DNA from 3 places in the Streptomyces recifensis genome. Region 2 is predicted to be linked to each of the others. Evidence: riboswitches for the same ligand, from Rfam matches in the RefSeq annotation. Region 2 holds a riboswitch; each other region holds the start of a gene.
The links. A riboswitch is a leader RNA that binds a small molecule or an ion and turns the genes downstream of it on or off. The one in region 2 is predicted to bind cobalamin.
Positions count from the first base shown of each region.

Region 1 (6,415 bases), on a different contig from region 2:
CACGGTCCTGGGCTTCCTCGCCTCGCGCTGGCGCAAGGCCGAGAACGAGCACTCGCTGGACGAATGGGGCCTGGGCGGCCGGTCGTTCGGCACCTGGATCACCTGGTTCCTGCTCGGCGGCGACCTGTACACGGCGTACACCTTCGTCGCGGTGCCGGCGGCGATCTACGCGGCCGGCGCGTCCGGGTTCTTCGCGGTGCCGTACACGATCCTGGTGTACCCGCTGATCTTCACCTTCCTGCCCCGGCTGTGGTCGGTCTCGCACCGGCACGGTTACGTCACGACCTCCGACTTCGTGCGCGGGCGCTTCGGCTCCAAGGGTCTTTCGCTGGCCGTGGCGGTCACCGGAATCCTGGCGACCATGCCGTACATCGCGCTCCAACTGGTCGGCATCCAGGCGGTGCTGGACGTGATGGGCGTGGGCGGCGGTGAGGACACCAACTGGTTCGTGAAGGACCTGCCGCTGCTGATCGCCTTCGGTGTGCTCGCGGCGTACACGTACTCCTCGGGTCTGCGGGCCCCGGCGATGATCGCGTTCGTGAAGGACACGCTGATCTACATCGTCATCGCGGTGGCGATCATCTACATCCCGATCAAGCTGGGCGGGTTCGACGAGATCTTCGCCAAGGCGGGCGAGAAGTACACCGCCGCCGGTGCGGGCGGACTCGTCCCGGCTCCGGCGGGCCAGTGGACGTATGCCACGCTGGCGGTGGGATCGGCGCTCGCGCTGTTCATGTACCCGCACTCGATCACCGCGACCCTCTCCTCCAAGAGCCGCGAGGTCATCCGGCGCAACACCACGATCCTGCCGCTGTACTCCCTGATGCTGGGGCTGCTGGCGCTGCTGGGCTTCATGGCCATCGCGGCCGGGGTGAAGGTCACCAACGGGCAGCTCGCCATCCCGCAGTTGTTCGAGGACATGTTCCCGGACTGGTTCGCGGGCGTGGCGTTCGCGGCGATCGGTATCGGCGCGCTCGTCCCGGCGGCGATCATGTCGATCGCGGCCGCGAACCTGTTCACCCGCAACATCTACAAGGACTTCATCAAGCCCGACGCGACGCCCGAGCAGGAGACCAAGGTCTCCAAGCTGGTCTCGCTCCTGGTGAAGGTGGGCGCGCTGGTCTTCGTCCTCACCATGGACAAGACGGTCGCCATCAACTTCCAGCTCCTGGGCGGCATCTGGATCCTCCAGACCTTCCCCGCCCTGGTCGGCGGCCTCTTCACCCGCTGGTTCCACCGCTGGGCCCTGCTGGCCGGCTGGGCGGTCGGCATGGTCTACGGCACCCTCGCCGCCTACGGCGTCGCCTCCCCCACCCAGAAGCACTTCGGCGGCTCCGCCAAGGAGATCCCCGGCATCGGTGAGATCGGCTACATCGGCCTGACGGCCTTCGTCCTGAACGTCGTCGTGACGGTGGTCCTCACCTTCGTCCTCAAGGCCGTGAAGGCCCCCGACGGCATCGACGAGACCACCCCCGCCGACTACACCGCCGACGCGGGCGACCCCGGCGTGGAGGTCGAACTCCCCCCGGCGACAGCGGGCACCAGCCACTAGGGCCTCTCGTTTGGATCTTGCCGGGCTCGCGGGGTCCGGCCTGATCCAAACGAAAGAGCCTAGAGGTCCGCACCTTTTCGGCCACGGGCCGCCGTCATGCGAAAGCGACGGCGGCCCGTCGTCGTACACACTGCCGGGCATGGACCTCCTCATCAGAGACGCCGACCCGGCCGAGTACACCGCCCTGGGCGAGATCACCGCGCAGGCGTACCTCCAGGACGGCCTGCTGGACTTCGGGGAGAGCGACGCCTACCTGGGTGAGCTGCGGGACGTGGCCCGGCGGGCGGCGGACGCGGAGATCCTGGTGGCCGTGCGCGGGGACGTCCTGCTGGGCGGGGTCACCTTCGTCCCGGCCGGCGGCCCCATGGCCGACATCGCGGGCCCGGGCGAGGCCGAGATCCGGATGCTGGCGGTCGCGCGGGCCGGCCGGGGCCAGGGAGCCGGGGAGGCCCTCGTACGGACCTGTGCCGACCGGGCACGGGCCCTGGCGGGCTGTCACGGCCTCGTCCTCTCCACCCAGCCCACGATGCACGCCGCCCACCGCATCTACGAACGCCTCGGTTTCCACCGCACCCCGCACCGCGACTGGAACCCGTTGCCGGGCGTTTCGGACCTCGCTCTGCTCACTTACGAGTTGACCCTCTGAAGCCGCCGCGACACACAACAGACACAACATCTGGGGGTGACGCGACAGGGCGGCACTAGATGTATGCTCATGCTCGCTGTCGTCGCAGGGGAATCCGGTGCGAATCCGGAACTGTCCCGCAACGGTGTACTCGCGTGCTTCGCGCATGCCAGCGTCAGTCCGAGGACCTGCCGACAGCGGCGCCCGGCCGTCCGGCCCGGGTGCTCGAAGACGTCCGGGCCTCGTGGAGTGGGCCGGTGGACGCGACGCCGCGTGCGCTCGTGCCCTCTCATACCCTCCGCCAGGCCCCCGTGCCCAGCGAGGGAGAGCCCCACGTGACCATCGCGCCTGCCGATCCGGCTTCAGCCACCCCGGCGACCGAGGCCCCTGTGGAGAACGACGGCCCCGGTGCCGCGCTGCTGCGGACCCTGACCGAGCTGACCGCCGACCTCCCCGACGCGGACCCCGGCCGGGTCGCGGCCGCCGCGCTGCGCGGCCGGTCGGCGCGCGCCGACGAGGCGGAGCTGCGCGAGCTGGCCACCGAGGCCGCCGCCGGTCTGATCTCGGAGGACCCCGCGTACTCCCGGCTGGCCGCCCGGCTGCTCACGCTCTCCATCCGCGCCGAGGCCGCCTCGCAGGGCGTGACCCGCTTCACCGAGTCGGTGGCCGTGGGCCACCGCGAGGGCCTGGTCGCCGACCGCACCGCCGACTTCGTGACGCTGCACGCCGCCCGGCTGAACGCCCTGGTCGACACCGGCGCCGACGACCGGTTCGGCTACTTCGGCCTGCGCACCCTGTACAGCCGCTACCTGCTCCGCCATCCCATCACCCGCAAGGTGATCGAGACCCCGCAGCACTTCATGCTGCGCGTGGCGAGCGGTCTGGCCGAGAACGACAGCGCCCCCGCCGTGGACGAGGTGGCCGCGCTGTACGGCCTGATGAGCCGCCTGGACTACCTGCCCTCCTCCCCCACCCTGTTCAACTCCGGTACGCGGCACCCCCAGATGTCGTCCTGCTACCTGCTGGACTCCCCGCTGGACGAGCTGGACTCGATCTACGACCGCTACCACCAGGTCGCCCGCCTCTCCAAGCACGCCGGCGGCATCGGCCTCTCCTACTCCCGCATCCGCAGCCGGGGTTCGCTGATCCGGGGCACCAACGGGCACTCCAACGGCATCGTCCCGTTCCTGAAGACACTGGACGCCTCGGTGGCCGCGGTGAACCAGGGCGGCCGGCGCAAGGGCGCGGCCGCGGTGTACCTGGAGACCTGGCACTCCGACATCGAGGAGTTCCTGGAGCTGCGCGACAACACCGGTGAGGACGCGCGCCGTACGCACAACCTGAACCTCGCGCACTGGATCCCGGACGAGTTCATGCGCCGGGTCAACGCCGACGAGTCGTGGTCGCTGTTCTCCCCGGCGGACGTGCCCGAGCTGGTCGACCTGTGGGGCCCGGAGTTCGACGCGGCCTACCGCAAGGCCGAGGAGGCGGGCCTGGCGAAGAAGTCCATGCCGGCCCGCGAGCTGTACGGCCGCATGATGCGCACCCTCGCGCAGACCGGCAACGGCTGGATGACCTTCAAGGACGCCGCCAACCGCACCGCCAACCAGACGGCGCTGCCGGGCAACGTGGTGCACTCCTCCAACCTGTGCACGGAGATCCTGGAGGTCACCGACGACGGGGAGACCGCGGTCTGCAACCTCGGCTCGGTGAACCTGGGCGCCTTCGTGGCCGACGGGGACATCGACTGGGAGCGGCTGGACGAGACCGTCCGTACCGCCGTGACCTTCCTCGACCGGGTCGTGGACATCAACTTCTACCCGACCGAGCAGGCCGGCCGTTCGAACGCCAAGTGGCGCCCGGTGGGCCTCGGCGCGATGGGCCTCCAGGACGTCTTCTTCAAGCTGCGTATCCCCTTCGACTCCCCCGAGGCGAAGGCGCTGTCCACGCGGATCGCCGAGCGCATCATGCTGGCCTCCTACGAGGCGTCCGCCGACCTCGCCGAGCGCAACGGCCCGCTCCCCGCCTGGGAGCAGACCCGTACCGCCCGGGGCGTGCTGCACCCCGACCACTACGACGTCGAGCTGACCTGGCCGGAGCGCTGGGCCGCGCTGCGCGCCCGGATCGCCGAGGTCGGCATGCGCAACTCGCTGCTGCTGGCGATCGCGCCGACGGCGACCATCGCCTCCATCGCGGGCGTGTACGAGTGCATCGAGCCGCAGGTGTCCAACCTGTTCAAGCGCGAGACGCTGTCGGGCGAGTTCCTCCAGGTCAACGCGTACCTGGTGCAGGAGCTGAAGAACCTCGGCGTGTGGGACGCCCGCACCCGTGAGGAGCTGCGCGAGGCCAACGGCTCGGTGCAGGGCTTCGCCTGGATTCCCGAGGACGTGCGGAACCTGTACCGCACGGCCTGGGAGATCCCGCAGCGCGGTCTGATCGACATGGCCGCCGCCCGCACCCCGTTCCTCGACCAGGCTCAGTCGCTGAACCTCTTCCTGGAGACGCCGACCATCGGCAAGCTCTCCTCGATGTACTCCTACGCCTGGAAGTCGGGTCTGAAGACCACGTACTACCTGCGTTCGCGCCCGGCGACCCGGATCGCCCGCGCGGCGGGCCGCGCCCAGGAGACCAAGACCATCCCCGTCCAGCAGGCGGCCGACCCCGACGCCGTCGCCTGCTCCCTGGAAAACCCCGAGTCCTGCGAGGCCTGCCAGTGATGACCGAGAAGAACCTGCTCGACCCCGGCTTCGAGCTGACTCTCCGCCCCATGCGCTACCCGGACTTCTACGAGCGCTACCGGGACGCGATCAAGAACACCTGGACCGTCGAGGAGGTCGACCTCCACTCGGACGTCGCCGACCTGGCGAAGCTCTCCCCCGAGGAGCAGCACCTGATCGGCCGCCTGGTGGCGTTCTTCGCCACGGGTGACTCGATCGTGGCGAACAACCTGGTGCTGACGCTGTACAAGCACATCAACTCCCCCGAGGCGCGGCTCTACCTGAGCCGGCAGCTCTTCGAGGAGGCCGTGCACGTCCAGTTCTATCTGACGCTGCTCGACACCTACCTGCCCGACCCGGAGGACCGCGCGGACGCCTTCGCGGCGGTGGAGAACATCCCCTCCATCCGGGAGAAGGCCGAGTTCTGCTTCAAGTGGATCGACTCGGTCGACAAGCTGGACCGGCTGGAGACCAAGGCGGACCGCCGCAAGTTCCTGCTGAACCTGATCTGCTTCGCCGCGTGCATCGAGGGCCTGTTCTTCTACGGCGCCTTCGCGTACGTCTACTGGTTCCGCAGCCGGGGCCTGCTGCACGGCCTCGCCACCGGCACCAACTGGGTGTTCCGCGACGAGACGATGCACATGTCGTTCGCCTTCGAGGTGGTCGACACCGTCCGCAAGGAAGAGCCGGAGCTGTTCGACGACCAGCTCGAGCAGCAGGTGAAGGACATGCTCCAGGAGGCCGTCGAGGCCGAGCTGCAGTTCGCGCGCGACCTGTGCGGTGACGGCCTGCCCGGCATGAACACCGAGTCGATGCGGCAGTACCTGGAGTGCGTCGCCGACCAGCGCCTCACACGTCTCGGCTTCGCCCCGGTGTACGGCTCGGAGAACCCCTTCTCCTTCATGGAGCTGCAGGGTGTTCAGGAGCTGACGAACTTCTTCGAGCGCCGCCCGTCGGCGTACCAGGTCGCGGTGGAGGGCACCGTGGACCTGGACGAGGACTTCTGAGCCGTCCGAGTCTCCTTTCCGCGGTCCTTCCGGTCCTGCCCGAGCTGTCGGTCGATGCGCCGTTCGCGCACGATGCCGATCACCGAGGGCAGGACCAGGAGGACCAGGATGCCGAGAGTGGCGACCATTCCGATGAGACCTTCGATCTGGTTTCCGTTCATGTCATCAGCCTCGCGCTGAACGCTCCTGTCCACCACTGGCAGGACTGCCGCAGGCCCTCGAATTCCTGCCAGCGACGAGGCACACTGGCAGCATGTTGAAGAACGTGGTCGCGGTCCTGCTGGACGGAGTGCACCCCTTCGAGCTGGGGGTGGTGTGCGAGGTGTTCGGCATCGACCGCAGTGACGACGGACTGCCGGTCTACGACTTCGCCGTGGCCTCGGCGGAGGGGCCCACCCTGCGCACCCACTGCGGCTTCACCGTCTCCACCCCGCACGGTCTGGAGCGGCTGGAGGAGGCCGATCTGATCGCCGTCCCGGCCGGCGACTCCTACACCTCCCGCGACTATCCCCCC
Region 1 covers NZ_MUNH01000049.1:7,865-14,279, reverse strand. The annotation lists gene mctP (monocarboxylate uptake permease MctP) at 1-1,552, shown strand, start outside; gene CCN33_RS03230 (GNAT family N-acetyltransferase) at 1,692-2,198, shown strand; cobalamin riboswitch at 2,262-2,387, shown strand; gene CCN33_RS03225 (ribonucleoside-diphosphate reductase subunit alpha) at 2,513-4,894, shown strand; gene CCN33_RS03220 (ribonucleotide-diphosphate reductase subunit beta) at 4,894-5,901, shown strand; gene CCN33_RS03210 (GlxA family transcriptional regulator) at 6,155-6,415, shown strand, end outside.
Region 1: linked by a shared signal. The riboswitch ahead of CCN33_RS03225 (ribonucleoside-diphosphate reductase subunit alpha) and the one ahead of metE (5-methyltetrahydropteroyltriglutamate--homocysteine S-methyltransferase) in region 2 are both predicted to bind cobalamin.

Region 2 (6,415 bases):
CGCCGGACACGGCCCGTACTTCTACCTGCCCAAGCTGGAGAACCGCTACGAGGCGCGGCTGTGGAACGACGTGTTTCTCCTCGCCCAGGACCTGCTGGGCATCCCGCGCGGCACCGTTCGGGCCACCGTGCTCATCGAGACGATAACGGCCGCGTTCGAGATGGAGGAGATCCTCTACGAGCTGCGCGAGCACAGTGCCGGGCTGAACGCTGGCCGCTGGGACTACCTGTTCAGCCTGATCAAGACCTTCGGCCACCGCACCGACTTCCTCCTCCCGGACCGCGCGAAGGTCACCATGACCGCCCCATTCATGCGCGCGTACACCGAACTCCTCGTGCGTACCTGCCACAAGCGCGGCGCACACGCCATCGGCGGGATGGCCGCCCAGGTCCCGGGCAAGGACCCGGCCGCGAACGAGGCCGCGTTCGCCAAGGTCAGGCTGGACAAGGAGCGGGAGGCAGAGGACGGCTTCGACGGTTCCTGGGTCGCCCATCCGGCGCTCGTCCCCGTCTGCCGCGACGTGTTCGACGGTGTCCTCGGCGGGCGTCCGCACCAGCTCGACCGTGTCCGCGACGATGTCGAGGTCACCCCGGCCGACCTCCTGTCCGTCCGCCGCATCAGCGGTCCGCCCACCCCGGACGGAGTGCGCACCAACATCTCCGTCACGCTGCGGTACTACGCCGCCTGGCTGCGCGGCCAGGGCGCCGTCGCCATCGACGGCCTGATGGAGGACGCGGCGACCGCCGAGATCGCCCGTGTACAGATCTGGCAGTGGCTGCGCCACCAGGTCATCGACCGCGAGACCGTGGAGCAGATCCTCGACGAGGAGTCTGTCGCGCTTGGCGCCGAGTACCCCTGGGCACCCGTCGCCGACATCCGCGCCCTCTTCGAACGCACTGCGCTGACCGGCGAGTTGCCGCTCTTCTTCACACCGGACGCCTACACCCGCCACCTTGTGCGTCGGCCGGAGGTGCAGGCGTGAGCGGGGGCATCACGCGCGTCGGCGTGGTCGGCGGCGGGCAGATGGGGGCTGGAATCGCCGAGGTGTGTGCACGGGCCGGGCTGGAGACCGTGGTCTGCGAGGTGGACGCGGTCGCTGCCCGCGCCGCACAGAACCGGATCGTCGACTCCCTGGACCGTGCCGTACAACGAGGCAAGCTGAGCCGTGAGGCTGCCGACGATGCTCAGGCCCGGCTCGTCTTCACCGGCGACCTGGACGCCCTGGCCGACCGGCAGCTCGTCGTCGAGGCAGTCATCGAGAACCCGGAAGCCAAGACCGAGGTCTTCGCCGCCCTGGACAAGATCGTCGAAGATCCTGCCGCCATCCTGGCCACCAACACCTCCTCTCTGCCGATCATGCGGCTGGGCATGGCGACATCCCGCGCGGACCGGGTCGTGGGCCTGCATTTCTTCAACCCCGTCCCCGTCCTGCCGCTGGTCGAGGTGGTCACCTCGCTGCACACGACTGCCGAGACGACGGCTCTGGTGGAGGACTTCGCTACCCGCACGCTCGGCAAGACGGTCATCCGTTCCCAGGACCGGGCGGGCTTCGTCGTCAACGCCCTGCTCGTCCCGTACCTGCTCTCCGCCGTCCGGATGGCGGAGTCCGGGTTCGCCGCGGCCGCCGCCATCGACGCGGGCATGGAACTGGGCTGCGCCCACCCGATGGGACCATTGAAGCTGGCCGATCTGATCGGCCTGGACACCGTGGCCTCCATCGCGGAATCGCTCTATGACGAGTTCCGTGAACCCCTCTACGCGCCGCCGCCGCTGCTCATGCGGATGGTGGAGGCGGGGCTGCTCGGCCGGAAGACAGGCCGGGGGTTCCACATTTACGACCAGGGCTGAGGGCCTGGTACGACGCGGGCTGAGGGGCCCGCACCGCCGCAGGCGTGAGGGTCCCCCGCGGCGCGACAGGGAAAGGGGCGGGAAGCGTGTGCGGCGCCTCCCGCCCCTCGCCGTGCCACCCGCCGCATGCCCTGACCCCGCCTTCCGGATGCTGGACGGCGCTCTTCCCTTCACGGCGCCAACCCGTAGGCTGACCACAGCAGCTGGTTCGCCCTGTCCGCCAGGCGGGGTGTCGTAAGAGGGAACCCGGTGGGAATCCGGGACTGCCCCGCAGCGGTGAGCGGGAACGACCGCCGTCATACGCACTGGGTCCGAGGTACTGGGCCTGGGAAGCGACGGCCAGTAGGTGTCCTCCATGGGGGGACGTGCCCGCGAGTCCGAAGACCTGCCAACTGCCCGCGTACGGACCATTCCGTGCGCGGAGATTCCGGTGACCTCGAGGGCGGGTCGGCGTACATACCAGACGGAGCGACCGTGCTGTTGCCGCGCGGGGTCTTTGCCGTCCGGTTCGTCATTCCCTTCGCGCTCTCGTCCCGTCTCCGGGATCTCAGGGATTCATCTCGCGAAGGAGATCTCCGTGACCAGCAAGTCCGCAGCCGCGGCAGCACGGGCCACCGTGTACGGCTACCCCCGCCAGGGACAGAACCGGGAACTGAAGAAGGCCATCGAGGGCTACTGGAAGGGCCGCGTCACCGCCGACGCCCTCCGTGCTACCGCCACCGGCCTTCGTCGCACGAACTGGCATCAACTCGCCGAGAGTGGCATCCATGAGGTGCCCACGGGCGACTTCTCGTACTACGACCATGTCCTGGACACCACCGTCATGGTGGGCGCGATCCCCGAGCGGCACCGCGCAGCGGTCGACGCCGACGCGCTGGGCGGCTACTTCGCCATGGCGCGCGGTACCCAGGAGGTCGCTCCGCTGGAGATGACCAAGTGGTTCGACACCAACTACCACTACCTCGTCCCCGAGCTGGGCCCGGACACCGTCTTCAGCGCGAACTCGGTCAAGCAGGTCGCGGAGCTGAAGGAGGCCCTCGCCCTGGGGCTGACCGGACGCCCCATCCTGGTCGGTCCGGTCACCTACCTCCTGCTCGCCAAGCCCGCTCCGGGCGTGCCCGCCGACTTCGAGCCGCTCACCCTCCTGGACCGGCTGCTTCCCGTGTACGCCGAGGTCCTCGCCGATCTGCGCGCGGCGGGCGCCGAGTGGGTGCAGCTCGACGAGCCCGCCCTCGTGCAGGACCGCACGCCGGCCGAGCTGAACGCCGCCGAGCGCGTCTACCGCGAGCTGGGGGCTCTGGAAGACCGGCCGAAGCTGCTGGTCGCCTCCTACTTCGACCGGCTCGGCGACGCGTTGCCGATCCTGGCCAAGGCTCCGGTCGAGGGCCTCGCGCTGGACTTCACCGAATCGGCGGCAGCCAACCTGGAGGCGCTGGCCGCTGTCGGCGGACTGCCCGGCAAGCGCCTGGTCGCCGGAGTCGTCAACGGCCGCAACATCTGGATCAACGACCTGCAGCAGTCCCTGTCCACGCTCGGCACCCTCCTCGGACTCGCCGACCGTGTCGACGTCGCCGCTTCCTGCTCGCTGTTGCACGTGCCGCTGGACGCAGCAGCCGAGCGGGACATCGAGCCGCAGATCCTGCGCTGGCTCGCCTTCGCCCGGCAGAAGACCGCAGAGATCGTCACCCTCGCCAAGGGCCTGGCCCAGGGCACCGACACGATCGCCGCCGAACTCGCCGCAAACCGCGCCGACTTGGCCTCCCGCGCGAACTCCCCCATCACCCACGACCCAGGCGTCCGGGCCCGCACCGAGGCCGTGACGGACGCCGACGCCCGCCGCTCCCAGCCGTACGCCGAACGGGCCGCCGCCCAGCGCGCCCACCTCGGCCTGCCCCTGCTGCCGACCACGACCATCGGCTCCTTCCCGCAGACCGGCGAACTGCGCACCGCCCGCGCCGGCCTGCGCGCCGGACGCATCGACACGGCCGGCTACGAGGAGCGCATCAAGGCGGAGATCCAGGAGGTGATCTCCTTCCAGGAGAAAGCCGACCTGGACGTCCTGGTACACGGCGAGGCCGAACGCAACGACATGGTCCAGTACTTCGCCGAACAGCTCACCGGCTACCTCGCCACCCAGCACGGCTGGGTCCAGTCCTACGGCACACGCTACGTCCGGCCACCGGTCCTGGCCGGCGACATCTCCCGGCCCGAGCCGATGACCGTGCGCTGGACGACGTACGCGCAGTCCCTCACCGACCGCCCAGTCAAGGGCATGCTCACCGGGCCGGTCACCATGCTCGCTTGGTCCTTCGTCCGCGACGACCAGCCCCTCGGCGACACCGCCCGCCAGGTCGCCCTCGCTCTGCGCGACGAGGTGGGCGACCTGGAGGCGGCCGGTACCTCCGTGATCCAGGTGGACGAGCCCGCGCTGCGCGAGACCCTGCCGCTGCGCGCCGCCGACCGGGCCGCCTATCTGGCCTGGGCGACGGAAGCGTTCCGGCTCACCACCGCCGGGGTTCGTCCGGACACCCAGATTCACACGCACATGTGCTACGCCGAGTTCGGCGACATCGTCCAGGCCATCGACGACCTCGACGCCGACGTCATCAGCCTGGAGGCCGCCCGCTCCCACATGCAGGTCGCCCGCGAACTCGCCGCCCACGGCTACCCTCGCGAGGCAGGACCGGGTGTCTACGACATCCACTCCCCCCGGGTGCCGAGCGCCGAGGAGGCCGCTGAACTGCTCCGCACCGGCCTGAAGGCCATCCCTGCCGAGCGACTCTGGGTCAACCCCGACTGCGGTCTGAAGACCCGCGGCTGGCCGGAGACGCGCGCGTCCCTGGAGAACCTGGTCGCAGCGGCCCGCACCGTCCGCGGTGAACTGCCCACCGCCTGATTCCGATCCCAGTGGGCCGGGACGCCACCAGCGTCCCGGCCCCGTCGTGACAGCAGACGGCTACGCGGCGCCCGGCACCGCCCGCTGGCCCGGACCGTCGTAGGAGGCCAGCGGGCGGATCAGCGCGTTGTGGGCGAGCTGCTCAGTGATATGCGCGGTCCAGCCGGTGATCCTGCTCATCACGAAGATCGGAGTGAAGGCCGGGGTGTCGAAGCCCATGAGGTGGTAGGCGAGGCCGGCCGGGTAGTCCAGGTTCGGATGGATTCCCTTGCGGCTGATCATCGCGTGCCGCAAGGCCGCGTGCAGGGTGGCCATGCGGGTCAGCTCGGGATCCGCGGCACGTACCACCAGCCGGTCGAGGGCGTCCTGCATGATCGGGACGCGGGAGTCGCCGTGCTTGCCCTACGCGGACTTCCACGCGACGGCCGAGGACCTGCGGTACGACATCGAGCTGCTCTCGGCCCGCTTCGGCGTCGGCTTCGAGACGGCCTGCCACCGCCTGAACACGCTGCAGCGCACGGGAAGCCGGGGCGTGCCGTTTCTCCTTCCTGCGGGTGGACCGGGCCGGCAACATCTCCAAGCGGCAGTCGGCCACCGACTTCCACTTCTCCCGCATGGGCGGCACCTGCCCGCTGTGGACGGTGTACGAGGCGTTCTCCGCACCGGGCCGCATACTGACGCAGGTCGCCGAAATGCCGGACGGGAAACGGTACTTCTGGGTCGCGCGGACCATCACCCGCGGCGGGTTCGGCCACCACGCCCCGCGCGCCGAGTTCGCCATCGCCCTCGGCTGCGAGCTGCGGCACGCACACCGGCTCGTCTACACCGAGGGCATCGCCCTGGACGACCCAAGCGCCGCCACCCCCATCGGCCTGGGCTGCCGGATCTGCGAACGCCGCGACTGCGCCCAGCGCGCCAGGCCCCCGGCCGGCGGACGCCTCGCCATCGACCCGGACCGGCGCACGTACGTGCCGTACGCCGTGGAGAGCAGCACCCCATGACACCGACAGCAGGAGCAGCCACGTGACCAGCCGTGTCACCTTCGTCTCGCCCGCCACGAGCCCGTCGCTGCGGCAGGCCCGCTTCTACGACGGCGACTCGATCGACGACATCGGCGCGGCCCGTGCCCGGGAGGCCGCCGGATCGCTGCCCGTGGCGGCGCGTGTGGTCGTGTCTCCGGTGTGCGCTGTCGGGAGACGGCGGCTGCTCTCGGCCTCGACGGCGTGGACACACGGGAGCTGGGCGGACTGGACGTGGGCCGCTGGCGAGGCCGCACGCTGGAGGCGGTGGCGGCTACCGAGCCGGAAGCCGTGGCCCGCTGGCTCACCGACCCGGGGAGCGCACCACACGGGGGTGAGTCCATAGAAGTCCTGTGTGGGAGAGTCGCGCGGTGGCTGGAGGAAGCGACAGCTGTCGACGGTCGTGTGCTCGCTGTGGCCGAGCCGGAGGTGGTGCGGGCGGCGGTCACCGAAGCGTTGGACATACCCGCCGCTGCCTTCTGGCGCCTTGATGTGTCTCCCCTTACGGTGACCGAGCTCAGCGGCCGGGCTGGGCGCTGGAATCTGCGGCTCGGGCGCCCCCTGACCGTGCCGGACATCGACTAGAACTCGGTCACCGGCGGTTCAGGACGCCGGGTCCCGGTGACGGCGCAGCAACGCCGCCAGCTCGCAG
Region 2 covers NZ_MUNH01000137.1:19,219-25,633, forward strand. The annotation lists gene aceB (malate synthase A) at 1-982, shown strand, start outside; gene CCN33_RS08985 (3-hydroxybutyryl-CoA dehydrogenase) at 979-1,848, shown strand; cobalamin riboswitch at 2,036-2,255, shown strand; gene metE (5-methyltetrahydropteroyltriglutamate--homocysteine S-methyltransferase) at 2,426-4,744, shown strand; partial or broken gene CCN33_RS08995 (citrate/2-methylcitrate synthase) at 4,805-5,143, opposite strand; partial or broken gene CCN33_RS09000 (helix-turn-helix domain-containing protein) at 5,142-5,745, shown strand; partial or broken gene CCN33_RS09005 (histidine phosphatase family protein) at 5,768-6,348, shown strand; gene CCN33_RS09010 (hypothetical protein) at 6,367-6,415, opposite strand, start outside.

Region 3 (6,415 bases), on a different contig from region 2:
TGGGACGGCGGGGGCCGGCCCGAGCCCGAATGCCCAAGCGGTGAAGCACTGTTGGAAGCCGGTCCACGCGTTCCGGACGGCGGCCACGCCCGCTGCTCCGCAGAGGCCGCTTCCGGCCCGGCACCGGGTCCGGCCGGCGTCCTCCATCCAAGGAGCAGGCCATGCCCCGTTCACTGTCCCACCGCCGTACCGCCCTCACCGCGGCCGCCGCACTCGGCGCCTTCGCGCTCACTACACTGCCCGCGGCGGCGACCTCCACGCCGGCGCAGATCGCCACGTCGAAGACCAACGGCGTCGCCTACCTCAAGTCCCTTCAGGCGGCGGACGGTTCGTACGCCGGCTCCGGACTGTCCAACGAGTGGGCATTCAGCGCGCTCGCCTCGGCCGGGACCGCCGCGGTGGACGTGACGCCCGGCGGTGACACGAGCAAGAACGCGAGAACCGTCTACCGCAACCTGCTGTCCACCTCGGGCTGGCCGTCGTCGTCTCCCGTCGTCACCGACTACGAGCGTGCCACGCTGAACGCCTACGCCGCCGGCATCGACCCGGCACGGGTCTCCGCCTCCCGCAATTTGATCGCCGACATCTACGGCTACTGGCAGACCGCCGAACCCGGCTACATTGGCCCGTCCGCCAACTTCAACGGCACCGTCTTCGCGGCCCTCGCCCTGAACGGCGCGAAGACGCAGTCCGGGCAGGCCCGCATCCCGCAGGCGCTGCGCGACGCCGTGATCACCCGTCTGCGGGCCAACCAGCACAACGACGGCGGCTGGAACTACAGCAAGGCCGAGGGCAACCCCAGCCAGCTCTCCGCCGCGAGCGACGTCGACATGACCGGAGCGGCGATGGCCGCGCTGTGCGTGTCGGGCGTGCCGAACACCGACACCGACATCGTGCAGGCCAAGGCGTTCCTGAAGAGCAAGCTCGTGCCGAACAGCGGCGCGTTCAACGCCATGTTCGGCGTCAACACCGACTCCAACGGCTGGGCGGTGTCCGGCCTCAACGCCTGCGGCATCGACCCGCAGACCGGGGACTTCCGCACCTCCATGGGCAAGACACCGGTGGACTTCCTGATCGCGCAGCAGTTCAACCCGGGCGGCGGGTTCAAGTACCTCCCCTCCGACACCTCGCCGACGGCGTACTCCTCGATCGACGGTCTGCGGGCCGTGGCCGGCGGTGGCTTCACGGCCACCCCGCCAGTTCCCACCACGCCGGGTGCGCCGCAGTGGGTGAGCCAGTCCTCCCTCACCTCAGGTACGGCGACGAAGCTGGCGCTCACCGTGGACGACGGCGCGGGCAATCTGAAGGTGTGCTCCGTCGCCCTCACTCCGACCGGCTCGACGACCACGCTGGGCGCCGTCCTCGACGCGGCCACGAGCGGCGCGACGCCGTCCGGCTGCGTCACGAGTGTGACCCCGTCCTCCGGCACCGGCACCATCACGGCCGTCAACGGCAAGGCCAACAGCGGATCCAACACGTGGAAGGTCAGCATCGACGGCTCGTCGTTCACCTCCGCCACGCGGGGCGCGGTCGTCGGCGTCGGTGACACGATCGCCGTGCGCTGGGGCGCCTGACGGCAGCCCTGTCGGACGCGGCGGGACCTAGAGTCGGGGTATGCGCATCGTCTCCCTGCTGCCCGCCGCGACCGACATCGTCGCCGAGCTCGGGCTGTCGGACCAGCTGGTCGGCCGCACCCACGAGTGCGACTGGCCACCGCGCGAGGTGGCATCCGTACCCGTGGTGACCGGCGCGGACCTCGACCAGGACGCGCTGTCCAGCAGGGAGATCTCCGACGCCGTCGGCGGGTCGGCGCACTCGGGCTCGTCGCTGTACACGCTCGACACCGAGGCTCTCGCGGCCCTGCGCCCCGACGTGATCCTCACCCAGGACCTGTGCGCCGTGTGCGCCGTGTCGTACGAGAAGGTCAGCCGCACGGTGCGACTGATGGACGCCGACACCCGAGTCCTCAGCCTGGAGCCCCGCACCCTCGAGGACGTCCTGGATTGCCTGGTCACGGTGGGCGAGCTGCTCGGCGTACGGGAGCAGGCGGAGCGGAAGCGGGCGGCGCTGCTGGCCCGGCTGGACCGGGTCCGTAAGGCGGTTGCGGGACGTGCCCGACCACGGGTGGTGGCGATCGAATGGCTCGACCCGTTGTGGCCCGCCGGGCACTGGGTGCCCGAACAGATCACGGCCGCGGGCGGCGAACCTCTTCTCGCCGCGCCGGGCGAGCACACCAAGCCGATGACCTGGGAGGCGGTCCGCGCCGCACAGCCGGACGTGGTCCTGGTGCTGCCGTGCGGTTTCCCACCCGAACGCACCCTGCGGGAAGCCGCATTGCTCACCGGACTGCCGGGCTGGTCGGATCTGCCGGCCGTCCGGTCCGGCCGCGTATGGGTGCTGGACGGACCGTCCCACTTCAATCGACCGGGGCCACGGGTGGTGCGGGGGGCGGAGGTGCTCGCCCATGTCCTGCACAGCGTGCGGACCGGCGAGGAAGTCGCACCGGCCGAGGCACATCCGTTCCCCGGCCGGTGACGACAAGGAAGGATCAGAACGCCGTCCAGGTGAACGTCACCTTGTCACCGGCGTTCAGCTTGAACTGGCAGCCGCCCACCGGGGCGGAGGTGCCGTTGACCGAGATGTTCCAGTAGGCGCTGCCACCACCGCTGACGTTCTTGATGGCATCGACCGAGTAGTCGTCGAACGACGCGTACCAGGTGCCGTCCCAGGTGAAGTGCCGCTTGCGCGCCGCGTCGTCGAGAGCCGCCGTCGGCGTCGGCACGGCGGACGGGTTGGCGCCGCCGTTGGTACCGTCGCATCTGTGCGTGCCGCCCGTCGCGGTGGTGACCCCATGACCGCGGGTTCTGATCTTCCCCTTGAACAGCAGGCCGTCCGGTCCCTGCACAGTAAGTGTCACCCTGACGGGAGCGTTCGTGCTCGGCGTGCTGTCGGCGTGCGCGACCGGCGCGGAGGCGAGGGCGAGTCCGAGGACGGTTGAGGCGATCATAGTGCGACGTGCGGATGTACGGTGCAAGGCTCGAGCCTTCCTGATGAGGTGGCCCGCAGCCCATCACCGTGCGGACGGGAAGGCACCAGAGCCTGTGGTCCACGGCCGTGGTGTACGACGGCTGGACGGCACCGACCAGGGCGACCCGAACGAGGCTCTCGGCTTCGCGCTGCAGACCATGACAGTGGGAAGCAATTCAGGGCACGCGCCAGGTATCCCGACTCGCGGCCTCGCGGCCGCACACGGTTGCAGGTCAGCGCCGGACTCCCACCGGCTTCCCCCACGCACGCACCTATGCGGTTGTAATGCGCACAGCTCGCGCACCGACGCCGGTCGACGTTCTCGGGTCGTGCGCGAACTGCGCTCATCTTATGGTCAGTTGGAGATACTCAACCAGTTTTCTTGATACCGGTCTCACGAACAGCCGCAGTCGGGGAACCCCCGAGTTACGCACGATGCGGAAGGCTCAGGAGCCCACGGTGCGCCGCGGCGGCGTGAGGGTGTACAGGTCAAGGATGTCGGGCAACGGAGCTACCCCCGGACCACCGGCACGCACCCAGGTGACGATATCCTCGGTCGCGTCCGGATCGTTGACGAGCCCTAGCCAGACCGGTCGTGCGCCGGCGGCGCGTCCGGCGGCGGACGGCTGTACGACGATGACGTTGGCCTGGTCGCACACATCGAGGCAGTCGGAGATGCGCACGGGTACCTCCGCTCGCAGTCGCGCGGTCTGCGCCGCGTGATCGACTCCCGTCACCTTGGGGGTGCCGCAGCAGCAGTCGCGGCATACGACGACGCGGCAGGGCACCGGTTCGGCGCCCTGCCGAACCTCTGTCGCTGTCGTTTTCGTGGGCTTCTTGGGCATGGCGCCGCTCCCCTTTTCCGGGGAGATCCGCCCCGGGGTCGCTCGAGGAGGCGACCGCGTGAGTCTCCTGGCTCCCGGGTCGCGACACGCCCCGGCCCTTCTCACCCGCATCAGGGCGGTGGGGCTGCCAGGGCTCGCGCACCGGTCACAGTGGCGGGACCGCGCCGGATTCCCACCGGCTTCCTCGGACCGCCGTCGCCTTATGTCGCTGATCATCATCTCATCATGCGACGCTGGCCCCTCCTCTGGCCGCCACGCGGAACGGCTCCCGCGAGCGGTCCGGCCGCGGGAGCCTTCGTCGTGCGCCTGCCCCGTGAAAGGTGAGAAGACCGTCAAACGAGCGTCACACGCAGGAAGCGACCGGCCCACTCGATGGCTCAGGTGCAGCCCCACAGACCTGGGCGCCATCGGCACGGCAACCTCCTCCACCCGTTCATGGGTGCCCACCCCAGGCCAGCCTGTCGACGGCTGCCCCTCCCTGTAGGTGCCCGGACGGGCCGGTCGGCCAGGGAGGGGAAACCGGCCCGCCCGGGCGATCAGGGGCGCTGGTGTGTCACAGGCCCACGTCCCGGGAAAGCGCCGGGTGGACAGCCGGGGTCGGCGGACTGAGAACCCAGCCGAGGGGCATAAAACGGCAGGTGGGGCTGCCCGCGAAGACGAGGGACAGCCGCGGGCACCGGATGCCGCGCGCCCGACATCCGGCATTGGCGGGGGCGGTGGTGGATGTGGCCGCCACGCGCATGGGCCAAACTGTGAGCCCCGGCCCGATTCCGGCGGGCCGGGGCTCACAGTATGCGCTCGGTTACGGCTTAGTAGTCGTCGTGGTGGCGCTTGACGACACGGAAGCTCGCCACGACACCCTTGTCGATGTCGATGCCCTTGGTCCAGCCGGGCTTCACGCCGTAGCTGGAGCTGTGCGGGCCGACGGTGGCGATGGGAGCGCCGTTGTCGCAGACGGCCCCGCGGAAGACCTCGACGGCCTTGCGGCTCTCGTTGCGGACGTTCAGGGTCTTCGCACCCAGGCCGCTGACCACGGTGATGCAGTCACCGGGGTGCGTGGAGTAGGACCGCTCGTTGATCTGGATGCGGCCCTTGTAGTCGCCGCCACCGCCCTCGTTGTTGTCGTCGTCGTCGTCCCAGTCGTTGCCCTCGTTGCCCTTGCCCTCGTTGCCCTTGCTGTTGCTGTTGCTGTTGCCGCCCGGGTTGCCCTTGGCGGTCCCGCCCTGCCCGCTGCCGCCGGATGCGGCGGCGACGGCGGCGGGGGCCTCCTGGGGCGCCGCAGCAGGGGCGGCCGAGGCGTATGTGATCCCGGTCGCGGCCATGGCCGCGGCAGCCGACACGGCAGCGGTGATCACGGTGGAACGAAGCTTCATCTCACGATCTCCTGTCGCACAGAGAGGCGTCGGCCCGTCGGACCGGCTCGTGGATGAACTTACCTACAGCCGACATGACCGGCATATCGGAAGATCGGGACTCGACTCCAAACAGGGTATTTCTGAGCCACCACAATGAACTGACGATATATCAGAAAAAGCGGTTGAACAGCAGATTAACATGCTATTAGATCCTTTCAGGTGACATTTTGATACCTCCTCACTTGCGTATTTGCGGCGCGTCGTTGCGGGCCGGGTCCGTTGAGCGGTGGTATGGACGGTGTCGTGAGTGCCGCGCTGCGTGTGCAGGCGGTCGTCACCGGCGTGTGTGGTCGGCTCGGGGCCCCCAGCTGATGGGCTGCGCCATGCCTGGACGGGTCCACACACTGGCCCACAGCGACCCCGCTTGGTGCCCGAGCTGGCCGGTGGAGTGGCAGCGTGCCTTCCACCTCGTCCGGCTCCGCCTGGAGGCCGACCGACCGCTGCCGACCGAGCCCGGCGACGTCGTGCACCAGGGCGAGGATCTCGGGCGGTGGGTACGCTCGGTCCGGCTCGGCTGGGACAACCTGACAACCGTGCAACATCGGAGAAGCGGTTGCCGGCAGACGTGTCGTCAACAGCGCCGCCGCGCAGTGGTGTGGATGAAAATGCGGCGGTCCCGGCCAGCATGCTGGCCGGGACCGCCGAAAGGGTGTGATCGTGAAGGGCGGTCGCCTACGCGGCGAAAGGCTCTGCAGGGCTTCAGCCGAACGATCGTCCCTGCAGGCTGTAGATGAGGCCCGGGGACACTGTCCCCTTCACCATCACGCCCTGTTCAACCACAGCGACCCGGCGGGCATTCCCGGTACGGCAGGGTCCCGCGGCCCAGCACGGCTCGTGCGCGCCGCCTCCCGTCACGCGGCAGCCTTCATCCACCAGCCGGGCGACAACCACGAGAGCCGCCCCGGACGAAGGTCAGGTGCCGCATGATGTTCGGAGCGACCCCTCGATGCGATGGGTGGGTCAGTGCGGATGGAGGATGTCCTCCAGGCCGACTCGGGCCAGGAAGTCCCGGCGGATGCGGTCTGCGACCTCGCTGACTTCTTCGCTGCCGTCGTTCGCGGGATCCACGTGGACACGGAAGGGTCGCGAGCCGTGGGCGGTGTCCACGACGTTGACCACGGCCTCCGC
Region 3 covers NZ_MUNH01000239.1:11,073-17,487, reverse strand. The annotation lists gene CCN33_RS14565 (prenyltransferase/squalene oxidase repeat-containing protein) at 162-1,574, shown strand; gene CCN33_RS14560 (cobalamin-binding protein) at 1,615-2,535, shown strand; gene CCN33_RS14555 (DUF4430 domain-containing protein) at 2,549-3,034, opposite strand; cobalamin riboswitch at 3,198-3,341, opposite strand; gene CCN33_RS14550 (hypothetical protein) at 3,474-3,872, opposite strand; cobalamin riboswitch at 3,934-4,057, opposite strand; gene CCN33_RS14545 (hypothetical protein) at 4,682-5,245, opposite strand; gene CCN33_RS14535 (SDR family oxidoreductase) at 6,248-6,415, opposite strand, start outside.
Region 3: linked by a shared signal. The riboswitch ahead of CCN33_RS14550 (hypothetical protein) and the one ahead of metE (5-methyltetrahydropteroyltriglutamate--homocysteine S-methyltransferase) in region 2 are both predicted to bind cobalamin.